Regions from separate parts of the Micromonospora sp. WMMA1976 genome, predicted to be linked through region 1. Evidence: riboswitches for the same ligand, from Rfam matches in the RefSeq annotation. Region 1 holds a riboswitch; the other holds the start of a gene.
The links. Region 1 has a riboswitch for cyclic di-AMP ahead of O7546_RS08220 (C39 family peptidase). Riboswitches for the same ligand answer to the same signal wherever they lie in the genome.

Region 1 (3,179 bases):
CCCGCCGGCAACTGGAACCCGACTGGGCGGTCCCGGGGCCGCGCGCGGCCCGCTAGAAGCGCGAGCCGGCCCGTCGCGGGCCGGCTCGCCCGTTCAGAGGTACGGGTCGAGCAGGGCGAGCACCGCCTCCGGGTCCTCGACGTGCGCGTTGTGGCCCAGTCCCGGCAGCGTCGCCACCGGCACGCCCAGCTCCTTGAGCTGCGCGTCGGTCACCATCGGATCCGCCTCGCCGCGGGCCAGCAGCACCGGTACACCGGTGGCCGCCAGCAGCACCGGCAGCCGGGGCTCCCCGACCGCGAACGCGGCCGGGTCCATCGCGAGCCGCCAGCGGCCGTCCTCCCGCCGCAATCCCGCGTCCACCACCGGGTGGTCCGGGGCGAACAGCCCGGCGAGCCCTGATACCCGCAGGTAGCGCCGGGCCGCCTCGTCCCGGGTGGCGAACCAGGTGACCGGCCGGGCGGCCAGTTCCGCCGACTTCGCCAGCTCGGCCGGCGACCAGACCGCCTTGATGCCGAGCCCGACCACCGCGTCGACCGGGAGCCCGCGCTGCCGGGCCGCGAGCGCCAGCGCCACCACCCCGCCGAGCGAGTGCCCGAGCAGCACCAGCCGGTCGTCGGGGCCGAGCCGCACCGGCCCGAGCCCGTCCACCACGCGCTGGGCCAGCGCCTCGAACGAGTAGCCGGGCAGCGGCGGTGACCAGCCGTGACCGGCCAGGTCGGGGGCGAGCCAGCGGCCGGGCCAGCGGCGTTCCAGCAGCGGCGCCCAGGGCAGCCACACCTCGCCGGTGGCACCCATGCCGTGCAGGAGAATCAGGTGCCGCTTCCCCGTCGCATCGCCCATTGGCGCAGTCTGCCACCGCCCGCCCCGGACACGCGAGACCGAACCCCGCCGACCCCCTCGCTGCGGCTCCGGCCGCCCACACGCCGCCCTCACCCTCGATCTTGGAGTTGTGGCACCTTCCATAGCGGGCGAGCCGGGCATACTGGGTGCCACAAGTCCAAGATCGGCGCGCCAAGACGGCGTGAGGGCGGGGGCGGGACGAGGAAGGCCGGCGCCCCGGGTGGGGTGCCGGCCTTCGGGTGTGCGGGACGGTCAGGCGGAGTAGCCGCGGCTGGCGATCCAGTGCGCCAGGTCGATCGTGGTGACCCAGTACGACGGCAGCGACGGGTCGGCCGAGTCGGCGATCCGCACGGTCCGGCCGTCGTCCTTGTAGCCGACCACGGCGACGTAGTGGCCGCCCGGGAACGAGTGCCAGCCGCCGTTGGTGTCGGTGGCCGTACCGGCGACGTTCGCGACGACCCCGCGGCCGTTGCTGATCGCCTCGACCACGTCGGCCTGGAGGCGGTCCATCTGGGCCGGGGTGGCCGAGCCGGGAATCATGCGGGTCCGGTACGGGTTGCCCTTGACCTGCTGGTTGAGCACCCGGGTGGTGTCCTCGGCGGAGTTGGTGCCCATCTCGGTGGTGCCGAGAGGACCGGCGAGCGCGTCCTGGCTGCGCTCGATGCCGGCGGCGCTGAGCGCGTTGCGCACGGCGGCCGGGCCGCAGTAGAAGTAGTTGATCTGCGCCTGGTAGTCGTAGTCGAGCGACTTGCTCGACGGCGGCTTCGGCTTGGCCTTGGGCGTGGTGTCCGGGTCCGCCGTGGCCTTCGCGGACGGGGAGGCGCTCGGCGACGCGCTGGGCGCGGCGGAGGCGCTGGGCGGTACGGCGATGCGGGCCTCGCCGCGGCTGGCGGGCTGCTCGCCGAGACGGGCGGAGCCGAGGTCGGCGACCGCGGCGGTGTTCTCCTGGACCGGGGCGTCGTCACCGGCGGTGGCGACGGTTCCGGCACCGGCGGCCAGCACGAGCGCGGCGGCCGATCCGGCGATGATCTGGTACGGGCGTTCGGTGACGATCCGTCGCAGCTGACGCTTCAGGTGGTGCTTCACGAAATCCTCCACGGGGCGTGAGCGGCGCACGCCGGCCCGGCACGCGGAGGAACTCACACGTGCTGGCGGGGCCGGATGGCCGGGGGATCGGGAACGCCCGTGATGCCGGGCGCCCAGGGGGCGGTTGCCGGTCGCGCGTCAGGCGCGCGCGGGCACCGCTTCGCCGTGGAGGCGGGGGGACGATCGAGGGGTGGGCAAGAGGGGTTGCTCCTTCCGTGGCCGCCGACCGGGTTAGCTGACGGATTCGGGCGGGAAGTACGCCCTACCGCGGGCCGTGGGCCCGCGGATTCACCCCGATGGTGCTCATGGGTCCCCGGTTCGTGGAACACGATTAGGCGGGTCGGTGCGGCGTCGCCGTCGGCGATCGATTACCGCATCGGACGCGCCGACACTACCGGTGGGTATGTCCCATGCCAAGCGCTCCCACCTGCGTAAACGTGATCCGCGGTAACGGATTTCGGAACACCCGGTTACTGACTTCGCTCAATGGGACAAGCAGTTTCGACGGCGCCCGGCGGCGGAAAGCGGACAGACGGCGAGCACCCGACCGGCAATCGCGGGACTCGATGACCCGTTCTGCGCCCGGCGCCCGTTTCGGCGGCCCGGGTGACCGGGCTCACCATATTCCGGGTAACGATTCGGTCGAGACGGTCGTCTCAGCCGACCCGGGCCGGGCGCCAGCGGGCGTTGCGGACCGTCGCGGCCACCGGCACGGCGCTCGCCGTCGCGCTCCGGTACGCCGGGGCGGGCCGCAGCGCGGCGGTGGCCGCGTACGCCTCGGCGGCGAGCGTCCGGGCGGCCTCGGCGGCCAGTTCCGCGTCCCGCCAGGCCGTCCGCTCCCGCGCGGCGGCGCTCTCCCATCCGGCCCGGCGCCCGTCCCGGACGGTGCGGGCCAGCAGGATCTCCTGCTCGGCCGGGTGCCGGCGGGGATCCCATCCGTTGCGGCGGGCCAGCACGTCGGCGAGCTGACGGGCGGTCAGGTCGCCCCGCCAGTGCGCCGTCATGGCGGCGTGGTGCAGCCAGCGCTCCCGGGCCGCGTACTCGGCCGGGGTGCGCGGCGTGCGCGGGGCGGGCAGCGCGGCGGCACCGGCGAGGCGGCGGGCGGCGGCGTCCGCCTCGTCGTACGCGGTCCAGGCCCGGTCCGCCTCGTCCTGCGCGGCCAGCCACCGCTCCCGGCGGCGACGGGCCGTCTGGGCGGCTCCGGCGGCGGCCACCGCCACCTCCTCGGCGTACCGGACCAGGTCGTCACGGCG
Region 2 (3,179 bases), 1.6 Mb from region 1:
GCCGCCAGCCCGGCCTCGGAGCGGCGCAGGTGCGGGAAGATCGAGGCGTCCTCCAGCCCGTGGTGCTGGGTGACCATCGTGCAGTACGCCGCGCAGTACGCCCCGAGCGTCCAGTTGTTCTGCCGCATGGTCATCTCGTTCAGCGCGGCCCGCGCCCGGCCCGGCGTGACAGAGCCCTGCTTGACCTGTTCCAGCAGGTCGCGCACCTGGGCCAGCTCCTGGCGCAGGTGGTCGTGCACGTCCACCAGGTGCTGGCCGGCGGCCTGTCCGCGGGCCGGGTAGACGTGCCCGGCCGGCGGCGGCGGGGCGCTCGGGCGGGTGGACTCGTCCCAGGGGCGGCGCGCGCTCAGGCGTACCCCCGGGTCGGGGGTGGGGGTGACGCCGAGCGTGCTCGGGCCGCCGGCGGAGGTCTGCTCGTCGGCGGCCGTGCGGGTTCCGCCGGCGGGCGCGGCGCGCTCGGCGGCGACCAGCTCCCGCACGGCGGGCGCGACCTCCTGGCCGAAGATCTGGATCGCGCGCGGCTCGTCGCTGCCGAGGATGAACGTGGTGATGCCGTGCTCCAGGGTGAGCCCGGCCAGCTCCTCCACCCACTGCTCCGGCGGCCCGGCCAGGAAACCGGCCGACGAGCGGGCGAACGTGCCGGTCACGTTGAGCATGCGGCGGATCGCGGCCGGGTCGCGTCCCGCGGCCGCCGCGCCCTCGTCGACCAGCGCGTTGAGGGCGGGCAGCTCGTCGGGGCCCTTCGGCAGGTACGACAGGGACGGCAGCCAGCCGTCCGCGGCGCGGCCGACCAGGCGCAGCATGCGCGGCTTGTACGCGCCGACCCAGATGCCCACCGGGTGCGCGGGCGCCGGGCCACGCTTGGCGCCGACCACCCGGTAGTGCTCGCCGTCGACGCGGATCATGCCGCGACGGTCGGTGTCCCAGACCTCGCGGATCACCCGGATCGCCTCGTCGAGGGCCTCGACGGCGGCGCCGGGGGACAGGCGTCGCCCGCCGGCCGCCTCGATCGCGTCCCAGAACGCGCCCGCGCCGAGCCCGAGCTCGACCCGGCCGCCGGTGAGCAGGTCCAGGCTGGCGACGCTGCGGGCCAGCACCACCGGCTGGCGCAACGGCAGGTTGAGGACGTTTCCGGCCAGGCGGACACGTTCGGTCGCGGCGGCCACGTAGGACATCAGCGTCCAGGTGTCCAGGAAGCCCGGCTGGTAGGGGTGGTCCTGGAACGTGACCAGGTCCAGCCCGACCTGCTCGCAGAGCCGGGCCAGCGCCACCACCTGGTCGGGCTGCGCGGCGGCGGGGGTGATGAAGCCGCCGAAGGTCAGCTCGTGTCCGTGATCGGTCATCCGTCAAGCCCTCCCGTGATCTTGCCTGGCCCTGCCACCGTAGCGCCGCCGCCGGTCGCCCGGCCGGGTGAAGAGCGTCACAAGAAGTGGACGATCGTCGCAAATCGCTCCTAGCGTCGGTTTCGTTCGCAGACGCGGACACCGAGTGCCGGAAACGCCAAATCCCGCCGCCGGCCCCGGTAACCGAACCTCGTGCGGGAGCGGGGGAACCACACGTTCCACGGTGCATCGTCACCTCGGGGTGAAGCCGCCACCGGCGGCCGGGCTCCTCGGCCCGAACCCGACAGCTCACCTCGTCGGCGTGGAGGAATCCACATGGCAACTGAATACTCAGCCCGAAGCCGCCGTACCGCTCTCGGGGCGGTCCTGACCGGCGCCGCCGTCGGCGCCGCGACCCTCTTCGGCCCGGCCGCTCCGGCCAGCGCGGGCGTCAACTGGGACGCGGTCGCGCGCTGCGAGTCCGGCGGCAACTGGAAGATCAACACCGGTAACGGCTACTACGGCGGGCTCCAGTTCTCCCGCGCCACCTGGAACGGCTACGGCGGCCAGAAGTACGCCGCGCGCGCCGACCTGGCCAGCCGGTCCGAGCAGATCGCCGTGGCGGAGAAGGTGCTGCGCGGCCAGGGCATCGGCGCGTGGCCGGTCTGCGGCAAGAAGGGCGGCTCGGCGAGCGCGGCGACCCGGTCCGAGCGGGCGACCACGAAGGCGGCACCGAAGAAGGCGGCGCCGAAGCGGGCCGCCGCGACGAAGGCCGCGCCGGAACGCGCCACGACGAAGGCGGTGCCGCGGCCGTCCTCCGCTGCCGGGACGTACGTGGTCCGGCGCGGGGACACGCTGTCGGAGATCGCCGTGGCGCAGCGCGTCGACGGCGGCTGGCGTGCCCTGCACGAGCGCAACCGGGCAGTGGTCGGCGACGACCCGGGCCTGATCTTCCCCGGTCAGCAGCTGCGCCTGCGCTGACCTCGTCCGAGCGCCCGGCCGGTTCGCCCCGGCCGGGCGCTCGGCCGTCCGCGACACGCCGCGTGGCCGGTGTCCGGCCTGCTCGCGGGGCCGGGACGCGACCCGGACCGGCCGGTGACCGCGATTCGTCGGAGCCGGTTGCTAGGGTCACGCATGCTCGGCTAAGACGTGAAGAAAGCGCGGATATGACCAACGACCCGTTCTCGGCGGCCGCGAGCATCGACGAGCTGCTGACCCGCACGCAGCAGGCGCTCACCGCGATGCGCTCCCGGGCCTCGGCGCATGCCGACGGCGAGCCGGGTGAGCTGCTGTTCGCCGAGGGCACCGCAGCCGGCGGCCGGGTTCGCGCGGTCGCCGTCCAGGGTGGCCGGCTCGAGTCCGTGACGATCGACCCGGAGCTGGCCGGCGAGCCCCTCGACGTCCTCTGCGGACACCTCGTCACCGCCGCCAACGCCGCGCTGTCCGAGCTGGACGACCGGGTCAGCGCGTCGGCCCGGGCCGACGCCGACGCGCTCGCCGCCCGCCTCGGCAACATGGGCGACCAGGCCGAGCTGTTCGGCCGCGCGATGCACGAGGCGGCCGCGCGGATCCACCGCGACCGCGGTGCCGGGTCCCGGGCCGGGCGCGCGGTCTGACCCGACCGCACACGCCCCGGCACGACGAGGCGGCCGGCCGCCGGGAGGACGACGACCGGCCGCGCTACGCCACTGTCAGCTCAGGGTGACCGCGGTGTCGTCGACGACGAAGGACGTCTGCAACGAGCTGTCCTCCACGCCGGTGAACGAGATGGTCACCGTGGTGCCCGCCAGCGAAGAGATGTCGAAGGACCGCTGCACGTAGCCGGTGGCCTTGTTCAGGTTGGAGTAGGTGGCCAGC

Region 2: another riboswitch for cyclic di-AMP. It lies ahead of O7546_RS15365 (transglycosylase family protein); the one in region 1 lies ahead of O7546_RS08220 (C39 family peptidase).

The regions. Positions count from the first base shown of each region.
Region 1 covers NZ_CP114912.1:1,732,721-1,735,899, reverse strand. Annotated here, with positions in the region: gene O7546_RS08230 (CDP-glycerol glycerophosphotransferase family protein) at 1-56, shown strand, start outside; gene O7546_RS08225 (alpha/beta hydrolase) at 94-840, opposite strand; gene O7546_RS08220 (C39 family peptidase) at 1,093-1,926, opposite strand; cyclic di-AMP (ydaO/yuaA leader) riboswitch at 2,132-2,274, opposite strand; gene O7546_RS08215 (hypothetical protein) at 2,583-3,179, opposite strand, start outside.
Region 2 covers NZ_CP114912.1:3,311,720-3,314,898, reverse strand. Annotated here, with positions in the region: gene O7546_RS15370 (LLM class flavin-dependent oxidoreductase) at 1-1,343, opposite strand, end outside; cyclic di-AMP (ydaO/yuaA leader) riboswitch at 1,515-1,660, shown strand; gene O7546_RS15365 (transglycosylase family protein) at 1,659-2,303, shown strand; gene O7546_RS15360 (YbaB/EbfC family nucleoid-associated protein) at 2,489-2,938, shown strand; gene O7546_RS15355 (M4 family metallopeptidase) at 3,014-3,179, opposite strand, start outside.